DNA from 3 places in the Janthinobacterium sp. 13 genome. Region 3 is predicted to be linked to each of the others. Evidence: predicted binding sites of a transcription regulator. Region 3 holds the regulator's gene; each other region holds the start of a gene.
The links. The regulator FNR, encoded in region 3, switches genes on or off when oxygen is low (the NO sensors DNR and NnrR bind a similar motif). The targets are predictions, from matches to a motif close to TTGATNNNNATCAA.
Positions count from the first base shown of each region.

Region 1: the regulator FNR is predicted to act here: its motif matches at 2,310-2,323, upstream of ubiU (ubiquinone anaerobic biosynthesis protein UbiU).
Region 2: the regulator FNR is predicted to act here: its motif matches at 4,945-4,958, upstream of CLU94_RS27640 (serine protein kinase).

Region 1 is NZ_PEEQ01000001.1:821,612-827,983, reverse strand. It holds gene CLU94_RS03500 (ribonucleoside triphosphate reductase) at 1-1,690, opposite strand, end outside; gene CLU94_RS03495 (hypothetical protein) at 1,814-2,224, opposite strand; gene ubiU (ubiquinone anaerobic biosynthesis protein UbiU) at 2,387-3,424, shown strand; gene ubiV (ubiquinone anaerobic biosynthesis protein UbiV) at 3,434-4,330, shown strand; gene ubiT (ubiquinone anaerobic biosynthesis accessory factor UbiT) at 4,408-4,890, shown strand; gene CLU94_RS03475 (heavy-metal-associated domain-containing protein) at 4,924-5,187, opposite strand; gene CLU94_RS03470 (substrate-binding periplasmic protein) at 5,436-6,302, shown strand.
Region 2 is NZ_PEEQ01000001.1:6,268,071-6,274,442, forward strand. It holds gene CLU94_RS27610 (bifunctional 2',3'-cyclic-nucleotide 2'-phosphodiesterase/3'-nucleotidase) at 1-249, shown strand, start outside; gene CLU94_RS27615 (tetratricopeptide repeat protein) at 306-998, shown strand; gene CLU94_RS27620 (hypothetical protein) at 1,127-1,390, shown strand; gene CLU94_RS27625 (catalase) at 1,658-3,097, shown strand; gene CLU94_RS27630 (hypothetical protein) at 3,176-3,508, opposite strand; gene CLU94_RS27635 (hypothetical protein) at 3,707-4,885, opposite strand; gene CLU94_RS27640 (serine protein kinase) at 5,170-6,372, shown strand, end outside.
Region 3 is NZ_PEEQ01000001.1:3,076,656-3,083,027, reverse strand. It holds gene CLU94_RS13610 (cbb3-type cytochrome oxidase subunit 3) at 1-52, shown strand, start outside; gene ccoP (cytochrome-c oxidase, cbb3-type subunit III) at 45-965, shown strand; gene ccoG (cytochrome c oxidase accessory protein CcoG) at 968-2,350, shown strand; gene CLU94_RS13595 (FixH family protein) at 2,453-2,977, shown strand; gene fnr (fumarate/nitrate reduction transcriptional regulator Fnr) at 2,981-3,739, opposite strand; gene CLU94_RS13585 (response regulator) at 3,989-6,372, shown strand, end outside.

The DNA.
Region 1 (6,372 bases), 2.3 Mb from region 3:
CATCGCAGGTGGGACAGAATTCATGCTTGCCGGCCAGGTAGCCGTGGCGCGGGCAGATGGAAAACGTGGGCGTGACGGTGATGTAGGGCAGCGAAAAGCGGCTCAGCGCGCGTTTTACCAGCTCGCGGCAGGCGTTGGCGTCGGACAGCGCTTCCGTCATGTACAGGTGCAGCACCGTGCCGCCCGTGTATTTGCGCTGCAGCACATCCTGTAATTCCAGCGCCTCGAACGGGTCGTCCGTGTGGCCGACGGGCAGTTGCGACGAATTCGTGTAATACGGGTTGTCGGCGGTGCCTGCCTGCAGGATGGCGGGAAAGCGCTTGCGGTCTTCGCGGGCGAAGCGGTAGGTCGTGCCTTCGGCCGGCGTCGCTTCCAGGTTGTACATATGGCCCGTCTCTTCCTGGAAGGCCACCATGCGGGCGCGCACGTGGTCGAGCAGGCGCACGGCCAGCGCGTGGCCTTCTGGCGTCGTGATGTCCCAGGCGTCGCTGCTGAAATTGCGGATCATCTCGTTGATGCCGTTCACGCCCAGGGTGGAAAAGTGGTTGCGCAGGGTGCCCAGATAGCGTTTCGTGTAGGGGAACAGGCCTTGCTGCATCAGGTCCTCGATGGTGCGGCGCTTGATTTCCAGGCTGGTCTTGCCCAGCTCCAGCAGACGCTCCAGGTCTGCCATCAAGGCTGGCTCGTCGCCGCGCCACAGGTGGCCCAGGCGCGCGCAATTGATCGTCACCACGCCCAGGGAACCCGTCTGCTCGGCGGAACCGAACAGGCCATTGCCCCGTTTCAGCAGTTCGCGCAAGTCCAGCTGCAAGCGGCAGCACATGGAGCGGATCATGTTCGGCTTGAGTTCCGAATTGATGAAATTCTGGAAGTAGGGCAGGCCGTAGCGGGCCGTCATTTCGAACAGGCGTTCGGCATTTTCGCTATGCCAGTCGAAATCCTCGGTGATGTTGTAGGTGGGGATGGGGAAGGTGAAGACGCGGCCCTTGGCGTCGCCCGCCATCATGATCTCGATGTAGGCGCGGTTGATCATGTCCATCTCGGCCTGCAGCTCGCCATAGCTGAAGTCCATCTCCTGGCCGGCGATGACGGGAATCTGCTCGCGCAGGTCGTCCGGGCAAACCCAGTCGAAGGTGAGGTTGGTGAACGGCGTCTGTGTGCCCCAGCGCGAGGGAACGTTGAGGTTGAAGATCAGTTCCTGCATGTACTGGCGCACGTCTTCGTAGCGCAGGCTGTCCTTGCGGATGTAGGGCGCCATGTAGGTGTCGAAGGAGCTGAACGCCTGCGCGCCGGCCCACTCGTTTTGCAGCGTGCCGAGAAAATTGACGATCTGGCCGATGGCGCTCGACATGTGTTTCGGCGGACCGGACTCGATCTTGCCCGGCACGCCATTCAAGCCTTCATGCAGCAGGGTGCGCAGCGACCAGCCGGCGCAATAGCCGGCCAGCATGTCGAGGTCGTGGATGTGCAGCGCCGCTTCGCGGTGCGCCGCGCCCACTTCCGGCGGATAGACCTGGTCCAGCCAGTAGTTGGCGATGACCTTGCCCGACACATTGAGTATCAGGCCGCCCAGCGAGTAACCCTGGTTGGCGTTGGCGTTGACACGCCAGTCGCGCCGGTCCAGGTATTCATTGATGGACGCGGCGACATCGACCTGGCCGCGTGTGGGGGAAACTGCATTCGTCGTCATGAAACCTCCAATAAACACAACATGCGGTGTTTTTATGGAGATTAATCACTAAATATAGTGGCGTCAAAGGGTGCGTGCAGTGGCGTGACGAATCCTTGATGCAGGTGAAAAAAGCGCCCTCGTTTACTTTTTCAGGCGGCCCTGGCGCAGGATGAAGGCGCTCGCGGCGAAGTAGGCGGCGCCGCAGACGGCGATGCTGAGGATGGAGGCGGGCAGCACGTGCGCCCAGATTTCCCGCGTCGAGAAGGTGCTCCAGCTGGCCACGCGCGCGTCGAACGTGACGTAATTGGCCAGCAGCCAGTAGACGGCCAGCAGTCCCGTGCAGGTGGCGGCCTGGCGCGTCACGGGCATGGCGCGGCGCGCGAAGACGGCTTGCAGGAACAGCAGCAGCACGCCCGGATACGCGCCCAGTACTTCGGGCGACAGCACGGAGAGCGCCTCGGCGTCGTAGCCTTCCGTGGGAGAGGCCCACTGCACCTGCAGCACGGTGAGGAACAGGGTGAGCAGGAAGATCAGCAGCGGTTTGCGGGGCATGGCGGGCAATCGAAGAGGGAGAAAAGGAGGGCATTTTACAGCCAGGTCAAGCAAGTTGAACGCGCGCCAGCCATGCATGCATTCCTTCACCTGCGTCAAGGACTGGGCAGCCTGGGCGGGGCTATAGTCTGCACCCTGAGCCGATACAGGACTGTGAACACCATGATGCTTGAATCAACCACCGCCACCCGCGTGGCCGGACCGCTGGAACTGGTCTGCCCCGCCGGCAGCCTGCCTGCCTTGAAAGCGGCCATCGACAATGGCGCCGACACCGTTTACCTGGGTTTTCGCGATGCCACCAATGCGCGCAATTTCGCCGGCCTCAATTTCGACGAGAAGGCCATCGCCGAGGGCGTGCGCTACGCCCACCAATATGGACGCAAGGTGCTGCTGGCGCTGAACACCTATCCGCAGCCGCACAACTGGGCCGTGTGGCGCAGCGCCATCGACCGCGCCGCCGATGCCGGCATCGATGCCATGATCGTGGCCGATCCGGGCTTGATGGCGTATGCGGCCCAGCACCACCCGCAGCTGCGCCTGCACCTGTCCGTGCAAGGTTCGGCCACCAACTACGAAGCCATCAATTTTTACCATGAACACTTCGGCATCGCCCGCGCCGTGCTGCCGCGCGTGTTGTCGATGGCGCAGGTGGAGCAACTGATCAGCAAGACGGAAGTCGAGATCGAAGTCTTCGGTTTCGGCAGCCTGTGCGTGATGGTCGAAGGGCGCTGCGCGCTGTCGTCGTATGCGACGGGCGAGGCGCCGAACACCCACGGCGTGTGCTCGCCGGCGAAATCCGTGCGCTGGCTGGAAACGCCGAACGGCCTCGAATCGCGCCTGAACGGCGTGCTGATCGACCGTTATGCGCCCGGCGAAAACGCCAGCTATCCCACCCTGTGCAAGGGGCGTTTCGAAGTCAACGACGAAGAGTATTACGCCATCGAGGAGCCGGCCAGCCTGAATACCCTGGCGCTGCTGCCGCAGCTGATCGCCATGGGCGTGCGCGCCGTGAAGATCGAAGGGCGCCAGCGCAGCCCCGCGTACGTGGCGCAGGTCACGCGCGTGTGGCGCGAAGCGATCGACGCCTGCCGCGAAGGCAATGCGCGCTACGCCGTCAAGCCGGGCTGGATGGCGGCCATGGACAAGCTGGCCGAAGGCCAGCAGCACACCTTGGGCGCCTACCATAGATCTTGGAAATAAAGGATGAACATGCTGAAGCTTTCACTTGGCCCTTTGCTGTACTACTGGCCGCGCGCCACCGTCTTCGAGTTTTACCAGCAGATCGCCGGTACCGCCGTCGATATCGTCTACCTGGGTGAGACCGTGTGCTCGCGCCGGCATGAGGTGCGCCTGGCCGACTGGCTCGATATCGCCGACATGCTGGCCGCCGCCGGCAAGGAAGTGGTGCTGTCGACGCAGGCGCTGATCGAGGCGGGCGCGGAACTGGCGACCCTGCGCCGCATCACGGGCAATGGCCGCTATTCGGTCGAGGCCAACGACATGGGCGCCGTGCACTGCATGGAAAAGGGCACGTCCTTCGTCGCCGGTCCCCATTTGAACCTGTTCAATGGCCCCAGCCTGCAATTGCTGGCGCGCCTGGGCGCGCGGCGCTGGGTGATGCCGCTGGAAATGGGGCAGACGGCGCTGGCCGAGATGCAGCGCCAGAAGCCGGAAGGGCTGGAGACGGAAGTCTTCGCCTACGGCCGCATGCCGCTGGCGTTTTCCGCGCGCTGCTTCACGGCGCGCAACCGCAACCTGCCGAAGGACGATTGCGGCTACAGCTGCCTGGAAGAGCCGGACGGCCTGTTGCTGCGCACGCGCGACGAAGTGCCCTTCCTCGTACTGAATGGCACGCAGACGCAGTCGGCGCTGGTCTACAACCTGGTGCGCGAACTCGACGCCATGCGCGACATGGGCGTGGCGGTGGCGCGCATCAGCCCCCAGGCCATGCATACGGAACAAGTCATCGCCATCTTCGACCGCGCCCGCCGCGGCCAGGTCAGCGGCATCGGCGCCCAGGCCCAGCTGGCGGCCTGCCAGCCGGCCGGCGCCTGCGACGGCTATTGGCACGGCCAGCCCGGCATGGAACAGCACGCCGCCCATTGAACGCCTCGAAAGGAAGCACCATGCAAGATCAACTGGAAAGATTGCCCGTCCCGGCCCCAAGCCCCGCCAGGCCGGGCATGAGCAAGCCCGCAGTGTCGTACCGGCTGCCCGAACCGCTGGCCGAATTGCTGTCCAAGCTGCCCCCGTATCCCGCCTCCTGGCTGTTCGTGCAGGGCTTGAACCGCCTGCTGGCGCCGCAATTGCCCGACGACGTGCGGGGCAGCCTGGAAGGGCGCAGCTTGCGCTTGCGGCTGCTGGACGCGGGCATCGCCTTCGATTTCGAGTGGCAGGGCACGGTGTTCGTGGCGGAGCGCTATGCGGACGTGCCGGACCTGTGCATCGCCGCCAGCGTGCATGATTTGATGCTGCTGGCGCGGCGCCAGGAAGATCCGGACACGCTGTTCTTCAGCCGCCGTTTGAGCCTGGAAGGCGACACGGAACTGGGCTTGCTGTTCAAGAATACGCTCGATGCCATCGAGTTGCCGCCATTCGACCTGCAGGCGCTGGGACCGCGCCGCGTGTTGGCGCATCTGCGCGACCGGGGCGCGCGCGAAGGCTGAGCGAAGAAAGGGAGGGCGGGCGCTCAGTGGCGTTCAGTGGCGGCAGTGGCCGCAGGCGCCGCTGCACGAGGCCAGCTGTTCTTCATCCGTCGCCTCGCCCATGAAGCCGGCGTCGTTGACGGCGGCCAGCAGGCGTTCCTGCGTGGCCAGCCGTTCGTCGAACTGCACCGTGGCGCCGTGGCGCGCCAGCGAGACGCACACGGTGGCCACGCCCGTGACGGCTTCGAGCGCGCCCGTCAGCCTGTCGGCGCAGCCTTCATGATCCATTCCGATAATATTCAAGCGTGCTGTCTGCATGGGTTCCTCTTGTTTTTCAGATAAAAAAACAGCGTAGGCGAGCCATGCGCATGCCGTCCAGAGCAGCACGCAAGATTTATTTTGTATTTGCGGTTTTATTGATCTGGATTAATCCCCAGCCCTGCGGGTCACCTTGAAAGTGCTGTTGTTTTGTACACAGTTGCCGTATTCCAGTCGACAAGCGTGCCCTGCTGCGCGATACTGTCATTCTGATAAGAACGCTATGACAGCGCTGGAAAGGAGGGGCTATGCAGCGCCGCCCCCTGCTCAAGCTTGCCGCCCTGTGGCCGTTGGGTGCGGCCGCCGGCGCGGTGCCGCCGCTGCCGCTCGTGTATCCGCGCCACCAGGCGCTCGATGATCCGCAGCAAGGCTATGTGACGGCCTTGCTGCAACAGGCGCTGGCCAGGTCGGGCCAGGCGTATGCCTTGCGCCGCTCCGAACTGCGCATGGTGCAGACGCGCGCGATGCAGGAAATTGCCACGGCGTCGGGCGGTGTCGACGTCGTCTGGGCCATGACGAGCCGCGCGCGCGAAACGCAATTGTTGCCGGTGCGCATCCCCATCGACCGCGGCCTGATCGGCTGGCGCGTGGCCCTGATCCAGGCCCGCCAGCCGCAACTGCTGCGCGGCGTGCGCAGCATCGCCGCCCTGGCGCGGCTGTCGGCCGGCCAGATGCGCGACTGGCCCGACTCCGCCATCCTGCAGGCGAATGGCTTGCGCCTCGATACCTCGAGTACCTACGAAGGCCTGTTCCAGCAACTGGCGGCAGGGCGCATCGATTACTTTCCCCGTTCCGTGATCGAGGCGCAAAGCGAACTGGCCAGCCATGCGCACTTGCCGCTGGCGCTCGACGCCCACCTCGTCATCCGCTACCCGGCCGCGCTGTACTTCTTTGTCGGCAAGCACAGGCCGGAACTGGCACGCCACATTGAAAGGGGATTGGAAAGCATGCTTGCCGATGGCAGTTTCGCGCAGCTGTTCCAGCGCCATTTCGGCCGCCTCGCGGACGGCCTGCAGCTGTCCCGGCGCCACGTGCTGGAACTGGCCAATCCCGACTTGCCCGAGGAGACGCCGCTGGCGCGCAAGGCACTTTGGTATCGTCCCAAACATTACTAATAATCTTATTGATCAATGTCAAACAGTGGCTTCAATCGTGCGCCCGATGTTTGATGAAGCGCAAAGCGAG
Region 2 (6,372 bases), 3.2 Mb from region 3:
GCGAACCAGGCCGTGGTCAGCAATTACCTGGCGTCGCTGAGCACCAAGGGCGGCAAGGTGACCCTGGCCAACAATGGCAGCGCGCGCAGCTGGAGCTTCGTCAAGACGGCCACGGCAGGTCCCGTGATCCTGCGCTCGGCGCCCGGCCATCTGGCGCTGGCGCAAGGCAGCGGCATCACCAACGTGGCGGCCGAAGGCGGACTCGACGCCAGCGGCTTTGCCAAGTACCGCATCGACCTGAGCAAATAAGGTCCGAGGGCCGGAACAAGCGCAGTTCCGGCCCGTTTTGATGAAAGCTGATCACAATGAAACACGCACTCTCCCTGCCCGCCGTCGTGCTGGCCTCCGTCCTGGCCGCTTGCCAGGCGTCGCCACCGCCCACGGCGGCGGAAATCGAAGCCGTTGCCATGCATGCGCGCCAGGCGGGCGACCACCAGGCCGAGCGCAAGGTGCGCAGCTGGGCCGGCAAGGACATGCCCGTCGCCGAGCGCGAACTGGCGCTGATTTACCAGCCCCGCGCCGAACGCCGTGCCGAGGCCTTGAGCCTGTTCGAACAGGCGGCACGCGCGGGCGACACGGAAGCGGCCTTCGAGCTGGGCCAGATGCTGCGCGCGGCCACGCCGGCCCAGGCCTGGCTGTGGTACCGCCAGGCGGCGCAGCAAGGCCACGCGAAGGCGGCCCTGATGCTGGGCTTGCTTGCCGCGAATGGCGAAGGCGTGCCGAAAGACGCCGTGACCGCCGCGCACTGGCTGGACAAGTCCAGCGAGCTGGGCAATCCACACGCCATGTTCCTGCTGTACAACGCCTACCGCGAAGGCCGCGGCGTGCCGCGCGACCTGGCGAAAGGCCGCGAATGGCTGGAAGAAGCGGCCCACCACGAATACCCGCCCGCCATCCAGGAACTGGCCATGACGGTGCAAGCGGACGACGCCCTGCGCGCCGGCCACCTGATGAAGGAAGCGACGGAGCACCGGCACAATAACTGGAACAAGTTTTAAGCCAGGTCAAGGCCGGCCCATATTGCCAAATAGAATGCTTGCCGGTGGCATAAGCTTGCCTGGCACGGACAGCTGTTCGCGCACAACTTCATCGCGAGGCAGGCATGGCAGATCACCGGTTGGGCCCCATGACAAAGAGCGACTTGCAGTTCAGCTATCCGGACGGCCCGGCGGCCGGCGACGACCCGGCGCAGCGCGGCATCCCCGACAGCACCCTGCTGAACCGCCACGAATGGTATGAGGTGCTGTACAGCTGCAACAGCTGGTCCGGCGGCAGCCTGGCCACGGCCTTGAAATGCGAACGCCTGATCCAGCGCCACTTGCCCGCCGACATACGCGGCCATGCCGCCGTGCTGACGTGGCTGCAGGCGAACTGGGCCCAATATCGCTGATATCGCCAATACGTCGGAAATCACGCTGCGCTTTGTGCCAGGTCAATCGTGTTGGGCTGGACAAGGCCGAGAGGCTATGATGGGCAAGCCGCTTCCCCGGACGCGGCGGGGCTGTTGCCGGCTCCGAAATGGATTACACTGAATTTGCTTTTTAGAAATTTGTTACTCTGGACCAGCCTCGGTGAGCACGTCGTACACGCTCAGCCCAGCCAGTGTTTGGGTAGGCCCTGGCTCGTCCGTTGACCTCCCCTATAAAGAAAGAGTCCAATGAAAAAGCTGACCACCGCCTTTGGCGCGCCCGTAGTCGACAACCAGAACATCCAGACGGCCGGCCCGCGCGGCCCCGCCCTGCTGCAAGATGTGTGGTTCCTGGAAAAGCTGGCCCACTTCGACCGCGAAGTCATTCCCGAGCGCCGCATGCATGCCAAGGGTTCCGGCGCGCACGGCACATTTACCGTCACGCACGACATCACGCGCTACACGCGGGCGAAAATCTTTGGCGAAGTGGGCAAGCAAACGCCGATGTTCGCGCGCTTTTCCACGGTGGCGGGCGAACGGGGGGCGGCGGACGCGGAACGCGATATCCGCGGCTTCGCCCTGAAGTTTTATACGGAAGAAGGCAACTGGGACCTGGTCGGCAACAACACGCCCGTGTTTTTCATGCGCGACCCCTTGAAATTCCCCGATTTGAATCACGCCATCAAGCGCGACCCGCGCACGGGCTTGCGCAGCGCCAACAGCAACTGGGATTTCTGGACCTCGCTGCCGGAAGCCCTGCACCAGGTGACCGTGGTGATGAGCGACCGGGGCTTGCCGCGCAGCTTCCGCCACATGCACGGCTTCGGCAGCCATACCTTCAGCTTCCTGAATGCGCAAAACGAGCGTTTCTGGGTCAAGTTCACCTTTAAAACCCAGCAAGGGATCCAGAACCTGACGGATGCCGAAGCGGAGGAACTGGTGGGCAAGGACCGCGAAAGCTCGCACCGCGACCTGTATGAAAGCATCGAAAACAAGGATTTCCCCCGCTGGACCCTGTACGTGCAGATCATGCCGGAAAAAGAGGCAGGCACGTATCACATCAACCCGTTCGACCTGTCGAAAGTGTGGCCGCACGGCGACTATCCGCTGATCGAGGTGGGCGTGCTGGAATTGAACCGCAATGCCGACAACCATTTCGCGGAAGTGGAGCAGGCGGCCTTCAATCCGGCCAACGTGGTGCCCGGCATCAGCTTTTCGCCGGACAAGATGCTGCAAGGCCGGCTGTTCTCGTATGGCGACGCGCAGCGCTACCGGCTCGGCGTCAACCACAGCCATATCCCCGTCAACGCACCGAAATGCCCGTTCCACAGCTATCACCGCGATGGCCAGATGCGGGTCGACGGCAACCAGGGCGGAACCCTGGGCTATGAACCGAACAGCGAGCAGGAATGGGCCGAGCAGCCCGATTTCCGCGAGCCGCCGCTCAGCATCGAAGGCGCGGCCGACCACTGGAACCACCGCGTCGACGAAGATTACTATTCGCAGCCGCGCGCCCTGTTCCGCTTGATGACCGCGGCGCAGCAGCAAGCCTTGTTCGACAACACGGCGCGCGCCATCTCGGGCGCCTCGGAGCAAGTCAAGCAACGCCACATCGGCAACTGCACGCTGTGTGACCCCGCCTATGGCGCGGGCGTGGCCGCAGCGATCGGCCGCCTGAGCCCAGGCTGACAGTGAACCCGGAAGGCCTGGCGACAGGCCTTCCGCCGCCATCCGCGGCCGGAGGCCCCCGCCGCCAGGCCGGCTGGCCTAGCGGCGCTGGATATCAATCTGGCCCGTGATGCTCGTTTCCACCGGATAACCCTCGACCTGCAACGGCACGCGCCGCTTGACGGACGAGTCGCGCAGGTACACGACGAGCGCTTCCTTGCCCACGGCCGTCTGCCCCAGGCTGACGCCTTCCACGCCGTCGATGGCCATCAGCGCCCGCTCGTTGCGCCGCCTGGCCGCTTCCAGGCGGCCCTGAGGTGCGGCCTGGGCATGCTGCCCCGGGCCCTGTCCAGGGGGGGCATCCGGCAAATACGGCATGGCCGCGTCCTCGAAGACGGCATATGGCGATTGTGCGAACTTACTGTTTGACATGACACACCCTCCTGATATGACAAACCCTCCCGATGCCTTGCATGATACACCCGGCCAACCGGCGCTGCAGCACGCTTCGCCGGCCAAGACCATGCGCGACGGCCGCCCTTGAGCAATACTTGAGCAAGATCGTCATCGTGCAAAAAACAGCGTCGGGCAAGGCGGCGCGCGGCCGCCCGGCCGGCTCCTAAGGCGTGCTCAGGTGTACAAATTGATGTCGAGCGCCACCACCACGCGCCGCATCTGGTTGGCAAACGTGATGTTGCCGCCGCCGGCAAACAGCAGGCCGACGGGATTGCGCTGCTGGTTCCAGGTCCAGATGGACGAGCCGGAATCGCCGCCCGCGCTGAAGGCCCCGCTGACGCCCGTGATGGCGATCTGGTCCTGGAACAGCGCGATCCTGCCGCCGCCGTAATTGACGTTGATGGTGGCGCCCAGGCCCGTGATGCGGCCCTGCGTCAATTGCGTCGTGCGGCCGGACTTGCCAACCATCATGCCCAGTGCGGGTGCCACGAGCGCATTGCTGATGCGGAAGTACGCGGGCACGCCCCCGCTCAGGTAGACCAGTTCGGGACGCACCCTGTCTGGCCAGGCCCAGCCGGTGGCGCAATCGACGAAGTTGACGCCGCCGCTGAAATTGATGGGCACGAAGCGCTCGAGCACGGCCACCTGGTCTTGCGGGCAGCGGCCGCCGTCGATGGGGCCAGGCTGCACGATGCAATCGTTGAACACGCCCCCGTTGGAATTGGCCAGCACGTGATTATTGCTAAGAATCATCAGGCGGCTGTTGCGCGGCGCGCTGCGCCCCACGGCCAGGCAGCCGATGGTGCCGGCCGTGATGCGGAAATGCCCGACCGACACGCCGCCCGGCGCGGGGCGCAAGCGGAAACGGTGGGGCTGCGCATCGATCACGCCCGTGACGACGATGTTGACGGGCACCTTGTCGCTGGCCACGGCGCGCACGCCCATGGCCCCCACGATGGCGGCCTTGGCGCGGTCGACGGAAGTGGGTTCGGCCACGTACAGGGTCAGGGCCGGCAAGCCCGGTTCGCCGGACGAGCTGTCGCTGGCGCCCTCGCCCAGGCCGATGGACACGCCCTGGATATTGCCGCTGTCGCTGAAGGCGTCGGCCGCGCGCGCGCCGCCCGCTTGCGCGATGCTTTGCCGCATGCCGTCCTCGATGCTGCGCTTGATTTCCAGCAATTCCATGCTGACGCCGCTCAGGGCGTCGGGCACATCCGCAACGGACGCGCTCTCGATCGTATTGTCGTCTTCGCCAGGGACGGAAAACTGGCCGACGGCCTCTTCATCGTCCGCGCTCTGTCCCCTGCCGCTGCCGCCAGGCGGGGCGCTGAAACCATTCTCGTTGCCTATCATCGTGTTCTCCTCGTGGGTCGCCGCAAGCTTCCAGTGTGGACGGGCTGCGCGGGCCGGTATTGATCTGGATTGAACCGCGCGGATGCCAGGCTGCCCTGCCCCAATGGGGGCCAGCGAGTACAAAAATAGTTCCCTCGTCAAGGTTGAGCGGGATCAGGCGTGCGGGCAGAGGCGCCGCCGTATACTTGGCCGACAGGCTGGAACCGGGCCTGCTCCACGGCAGCAACGCCAGCAACAGCAAGGATGGGGAAACAATGACGAGCCCTGCAATAACGAGCCCTGGTATGACACGCCAATCCGACGACGCCCCTGCGGCAGCGGCCTCAGCCGGCGCCAATACAGCCGCCGAGAATACGACGGACGCCGGTGGCACGGCCCAGCATGCGGGTTTCGTGCACGGCATGGCGGCCTGGGCGGAAAAACACCGCATCACGCCCTGGCGCGGCAGTTTTGCCGACTTCCTCGAGCAAATCCTGCCCGGCCGCGCCGCCCTGCTGACGCGCAGCGCGCACCAGTACCTGTGGGACATGATGCGCTGGAATGGCCAGACCGACGACAACGGGCGCTTCCGCTGCCGCCTGTTCGACGACGAGCTGTTCGGCATCGACGAGGCGATCGACAGGGTCGCCGCCTACTTCAAGGCGGCCGCCGCCGGCTCCGAAGTGGGCCGCCGCATGTTGCTGTTGCTGGGCCCGCCATCGGGCGGCAAGTCGACCATGGTGATCCTGCTCAAGCGGGGCCTGGAAGAATACAGCCACAGCAGCGAAGGCGCGCTGTACGGCATCGCCGGCTGTCCCGTGCACGAATCGCCGCTGCATCTGGTGCCGCACAGCATGCGCGCCGACTTTCGCGCCAGCTATGATGCCGAGCTGCAGGGCGAACTGTGTCCACATTGCCGCGCCCGCCTGGAAGAGCAGTATGCGGGCGACTTCCTGCGCATGCCCGTCGAGCGCATCCATTTGTCCGAGGCGGGCCGCTGCGGCATCGGCACGTATGCGCCGCACGATCCCACGACGGCCGACCTGGCCGACCTGGTCGGTTCCGTCGACCTGTCGAAAGTGGCGCAATACGGCGACGAAGGCGATCCGCGCGCCTGGTCGTGGTCCGGCGCCGTGTACGCGGCCAGCCGCGGCATGCTGGAAATGATCGAAATCCTCAAGGTCAAGCGGGAATTCCTCTACTTGCTGCTGACCTTGACGCAGGAAAAGAATGTCAAGGTGTCGCGCTTCCCCCTGATCTACCTCGACGAAACCATCCTCGCGCACACGAATCTGGCCGAATTCCGCAAATTCCTGCAAGAAAGCGAAAACGAGGCGCTGCTCGACCGCATGGTCATCGTGCAAGTGCCCTATACGCTCAATTACCGCGAAGAAGCGCGCATCTACCGCAAGCTGATCCTCGCGGCCGCGCCCGCCTTCCGCGACGTGCACCTCGATCCGCACGTGCTGCATGCGGCGGCCGTGTTTGCCATCCTCAGCCGCATGCCC
Region 3 (6,372 bases):
CTATCCGGCCGAGGCCGAAATGACCCTGGCGAAGGAGCATAACCATGGCTGACTTTACCAATGGCTTCTGGAATATCTACATCATCGTGCTGTCCCTGCTGGGCATCATCGGCTGCGGCGTGCTGCTGTACTCGCAGTCGAAAATCAAAGTGGTCGAGGGCGCCCCTGCTGACGGCACCACGGGCCACGTCTGGGACGAGGACTTGAAGGAACTCAATACGCCGATGCCGCGCTGGTGGATGTGGTTGTTCTACATCACCATCGTCTTCTCGCTGGCCTACCTGTTCCTGTATCCGGGCCTGGGCAACTATGCCGGCAGCCTGGGCTGGAAATCGACGGGCCAGTACGAGGAAGAGCTGAAGAAGGCGGAAGCCGACTACGGTCCCCTGTTCAACAAGTACCTGAGCCAGGACTTGAAGACGGTGGCCGCCGATCCGCAGGCGCAAGCCATCGGCCAGCGCCTGTTCCTGACCTACTGCGCGCAATGCCACGGTTCGGATGCGCGCGGCAACAAGGGCTTCCCCAACCTGACGGACAAGGACTGGCTGTATGGCGGCGAACCCGACATCATCAAGACCACCATCATGCACGGCCGCAATGGGCAAATGCCACCGATGGGCGCCGCCCTGGGCTCCGAAAAGGATGTCGAGAACGTGGCCCATTATGTGCTGAGCCTGTCCGGCTCGACCTCGGATCCCGTCAAGTCCGTGCTGGGCAAGGCCAAGTTCGGTGCCTGCATGGCCTGTCATGGCGCCGATGCCAAGGGTAACCAGATGCTGGGCGCGCCGAACCTGACGGACAAGACCTGGCTGTACGGCGGCAGCGCCGACACCATCATGGAAACCGTACGCAAGGGACGCAGCAACACCATGCCGGCCTTCAGCGATTTCCTCGGCGAATCCAAGGTACACGTGCTGTCGGCGTATGTCTGGAGCCTGTCGAATCCGCAGGCACCCGCAAAGTAAAAATGGAACCTCAAGTCATCAAGATGTATGCGGCCCGCGAGCAAATCTACCCTCGCGAGGCCAAAGGACGCTACGCTACCTGGCGATGGGTATGCGTATGGCTTACCCAGCTCGCGTTCTACGGCTTGCCGTGGTTGACCTGGAATGGCAGGCAAGCCCTGCTGTTCGATTTGACCACGCGCAAGTTCTACATTTTCGGCGTCGTGCTGTGGCCCCAGGATTTCATCTATCTGGCGGCCCTGCTGATCATCTGTGCGTATTTGTTGTTCCTCGTCACGGCCATTGCCGGGCGGGTGTGGTGCGGGTTCTCTTGCCCGCAAACGGTATACACGGAAATTTTCCTGTGGGTCGAACGCCGCATCGAGGGCACGCGCAGTGCGCGCATGGCCCTCGACAAGCAGGGCCCCTCCGTGCGCAAGGCGTTCAAGAAGACGGCCAAGCACCTGGTATGGGGCGCCATCGCCCTGTGGACGGGCTTTACCTTTGTCGGCTACTTCACGCCGATCAAGGAACTGGCGCAGTCGGTGACCACGCTGAACTTCGGTCCCTGGGAATGGTTCTGGGTCTTGTTCTACAGTCTGGCAACCTACGGCAACGCGGGCTGGCTGCGCGAGCAGGTGTGCAAATACATGTGCCCCTACGCGCGCTTCCAGAGCGCCATGTTCGACCAGGACACCCTGATCATCACCTACGATGCCAAGCGCGGCGAACCACGTGGCGCCATGAGCAAGAAGGCCGGCAACAACGACAAGCTGGGCGATTGCATCGACTGTACCCTGTGCGTGCAGGTGTGTCCGACCGGTATCGATATCCGTAACGGCCTGCAGTATGAATGCATCGGTTGCGCCGCTTGCGTCGATGCCTGCAACAGCGTGATGGACAAGGTCGACCGGCCACGGGGACTGGTACGCTACAGTACCGACCATGCGATGGAAAACAACTTCAATTCGAAGCAGATACGCCAGCGCGCCATGCGCCCGCGCGTCTTGATCTACACGTCCATCCTGGCCCTGATCATCATCGCCGTGTGTACTTCGCTGGCCCTGCGCACGCCCCTGAAAATGGACGTGATCCGCGACCGCGGTTCGATGGGACGCGAAGTGGAAGACGGCATGATCGAAAACGTCTACCGCCTGCAGATCATGAACACGTCGGAGCAAAGCCAGCATTTCAAAATCAGCGCTTCCGGCTTGCCGGGCCTGACCTTGCTGACGCGCGAAGAAGTGACCTTGCAGCCGACGGAAACGCTGGGTTGGCCGATCCGCCTGCGCGTGCCGCACGGCGTGGGAGAGAAGGGCTCGAACAAGATTGCGATCGAATTGCAATCTCTGGACGACCCATCGCTGCATGTGCGTGAAAGCGCGGTATTCATCGTGCCACGTTAACAAGGAAAGGCGGACGGGGACCGGGTGCCCTCGCCGCCGCCACGAAGTTGCAGGAAGGCCGGTCCCCATGCGGGGACTGGCTGATTAAACAGGAGAAATACCATGTCCGACAGTCTGAAACTGCAAGCACCCGTTGCACCGTGGTACAAGCATCGCTGGCCATGGCTGCTGATGATCGGCCCCGGCCTGTCCGTGGTCGTCGGCAGCTTCATGGGCTATATCGCGTTTACGCAGCCCGATGCGCTGGTGGTGGGCGATTATTACAAGCAGGGCAAGGCGATCAACCAGGATTTGAAGCGCGACACGATCGCCAGCGACCTGGCGATGGATACGCGCCTGTCGTATGACGTCGCTGCAGCGCGCCTGACCGGTTCCGTGCACAGCTTCGGCAAGGCCTATCAGGCGCCTTTGCAGTTGCACCTGGCGCATGCGACCCTGCCGGAAAAGGATATCAAGGTGCTGGTGCAGCCCGACGCAGCCGGCAATTTTTCCGTGGCGCTGCCGATGCTCGAGCGCAGCCGCTGGCAAGTGCTGGTGGAAAACGACAAACGCGAGTGGCGCCTGTCCGGCATCTGGACCTGGCCCCTGCAACGCAGCATCGCGCTGCATGCGGACGAGGAACTGTAAGTCTTATTTGCAGACGTCCGTGCCAGCCGTAATGGCTTTTAACTTGGCCGGCTGCAGGATTTCAATTTCCCGGTTGGAGACGCGCAGCCAGCCTTCCTTCTTGAACTTCGACAGCAGGCGGCTGACGCTCTCGATGGTCAGGCCCAGGTAGTTGCCGATTTCCTCGCGCGACATGCGCAGCTGGAAATTGCTGCCCGAATAGCCGCGCGCTTCATAGCGCGACGCCAGGTTGACGATGAAGGCGGCAAAGCGCTGCGTCGCCTGCATATTGCCCAGCAACAGCATGACGCTTTGCTCGCGCGTGATTTCCTGGCTCATCATGCGGTGGAAATGGCGCAGCAGGGTCGGCATGTTGCCCAGCAATTGTTCCAGGCTGGAAAACGGGATTTCACACACTTCGCTGTCTTCCAGCGCCACCGCGTTACAGTGGTGGCGGTCGGCGCTGATGGCGTCCATGCCCAGCAGTTCACCCGCCATCTGGAAGCCCGTCACCTGCTCTTCGCCGCCCGGATTGATCTGGTACGTCTTGAAATGCCCTAGGCGGATCGCATACAGGTTCTGGAACGAGTCGCCGATACGGAACAGCGAGGCGCCGCGCACGATCTTGCGGCGGCGGCCGATGATCTGGTCCAGCCTGTCCATGTCGCCCACATCGAGGCCCATCGGCAGGCACAATTGATGCATGCTGCAGGTCGAGCATCGCGCACGCAACGCCTCCACGTTCACGGTGGGCAAGGTTGGAGTGAGTAGCGCTTCAGTCATGTCGGTACCTTTTAGAAAATGCAACAACAAGTTTACTGCATACAGCCGCATACAGGGTTGCCGTATGCCAATTTCACCGTAAATTCGGCGAATAAACGACGTCCAGCCTTTAATTATATGGCAACATCGTCAAAAGCCCGCACGGGGCGGGCAATTTGCGCGGCGGCGCTTGCCAAGCTGGGGCATTGATAGGAAAATTCCTGACAGCATTATCTGCCGCCTGTGCCGCCCGGTACTGAAAAGGAAATCATGAAGCCTCTCGGCATTAAAGCAAAAGTCGCGCTGGCCACCAGCCTGACCTCGATCGCCATGATCGCGCTGGTCACCATGATCCAGGTGCAGCACATGCGCGACGACTTCACCCGAGTACTGCTGAGCCAGCAATCGTCCCTGATCACCCGCACCGCCGCCGAACTCGACGACAAGCTGGGCATGCTGCTGCAGATCGTCACCCTGACGGCCCGACAGCAGCCGCCGGAATTGATCGCCCGGCCCGCCCAATTGCGCGAATACTATTCGCGCCGCTCGATGCTGGTGCTGTTCGATGACGTGCTGGTGCTCGACGCGCATGGCGCCGTCGTGGCCGACATGCCGGAGGTGGCGGGGCGCGCCGGCATCAACGTCGCCGAGCGCGAGTATTTCCAGACCGTCCTGCGCACGCGCCAGCCCATGATCACCGAACCGATGCTGGGCAAGTCGAGCGGCATGCCCATCGTGCAGATGGTGGCGCCCGTGCTGGCCGCCGATGGCCAGGTGGCCGGCGTGGTGATCGGCGTGCTGCGCCTGTACAAGGACAACCTGCTGGGCCGCCTGCGCTCGGAAAAGATCGGCAAGAGCGGCTATTACTTCATCCTCACGCGCGGCGCCGTGCCGCGCTACGTGCTGCACCCCGATACCAGCCGCTTGCTGCAACCGCGCAAGCCGAACGCCAACCTGACGACGACCCAGCTGCTGAAGGAAGATGGCGAAGGCAGCATGGTCAGCACCAACAGCCGCGGCATCACGGCCGTCAACAGCTTCAAGCGCCTGAAATCCGTGAACTGGCTGCTGGCCGCCTCGCTCCCCGTCGAGGATGCATTCGAACCGTTCGATGGCGTGCTGTACCGGCTGGTGCTGTGGAGCATCCTCGCCTCGCTGCTGGCCGCCTTCGTGCTGGGCTGGGTCACCGTGCGCCTGCTGTCGCCGCTGGTGCGCCTGCGCGACACCCTGCAAGCCCTGCGCACCAGCGGCAGCCGCTTCACGCCCGTGCCGGTACAGCAACGCGACGAGATCGGCGAACTGACGGAAGCGTTCAACGGCCTGATGAGCGAACGCGACCGCCTGCAGCAGGAACTCGAATCGCGCGCGGCGGAGCTGGAACAGGAACGCGACCGGGCCGAGGCGGCCAACCGCGCGAAGAGCGATTTCGTGGCCAACATGAGCCATGAAATCCGCACGCCCCTCAATGCCGTGCTGGGCATGGTGTATTTGCTGGGCAATACCAGGCTCGACACGGAACAACGCAAGTATCTGACCATGGTCAGAGTGGCGGGCCAGTCGCTGCTGGGCATCCTCAACGACGTGCTCGACTATTCGAAGATCGAGGCGCGGCGCATGGAATTGTCACCCGTCGAATTCGACCTCGACGAAGTCATGAATACCCTGGCCACGACGATGACGATGAATGCGGGCGAAAAGGAGCTGGAACTGGCCATCGCCGTCGAGCCCGACGTACCGCGGCGTCTCGTGGGCGACGCCCAGCGCCTGCAGCAAATCCTCGTCAACCTGGCCGGCAACGCCATCAAGTTCACGGAGAGCGGCGAAGTGGTGGTGGCCGTCAGCCTGGCCGAGAACGAAAACGGCCGCGCCTGGCTGCGCTTCGAGGTGCGCGACACGGGCATCGGCATGACGGAACTGCAGCAACAGCAGCTGTTTGCCGCGTTTTCCCAGGGCGACCAGAGCATCACGCGGCGCTTCGGCGGCACGGGCCTGGGCCTGGCCATCAGCAAGCAGCTGATCCACATGATGGGCGGCGACATCGCCGTCGCCAGCAGCGAAGGCAAGGGCAGCCGCTTCTGGTTCAGCGTGCCCTTCGAAATGCTGGCGCAGCCGGCCGAAACGCGGCGCACGCCGGCGCTGGGCCAGCTGCGCCTGCTGGTGGCCGACGACAACCGCACCACGCGCGAACTGATCGTCAAGCTGATCGAGGCGTGGGGCTGGCTGGCCGACGAAGTGGACTCCGGCTTTGCCGCCATCGAACTGTACCGCGAACGCCTGGCGCAGCAGCAACCGTACGACGTGGTGCTGGCCGACTGGCACATGCCCGTCATGGACGGTCTGGCCACGGCCAAGGCCATCCGCCAGGCGGCCAGCGGCCAGCGCCAGCCCATCGTGGTGATGGTCAACGCCTTCGCCCGCAACCACCTGGAAGAAATCTCCAGCGCGGCCGAGGCCGACGTCGTGCTGATGAAGCCGATCACGGGATCGAGCCTGTTCGACGCCCTGCACCAGGCGCTGATCGCCAAGGACGACGGCGGCGAGCAACGCATGCTGCACCAGCCGCTGGGCACGGAACTGGCCGGCGTGCATTTCCTGCTGGTGGAAGACAATCATTTGAACCAGGCCGTGGCGCGCGGCATCCTCGAACACATGGG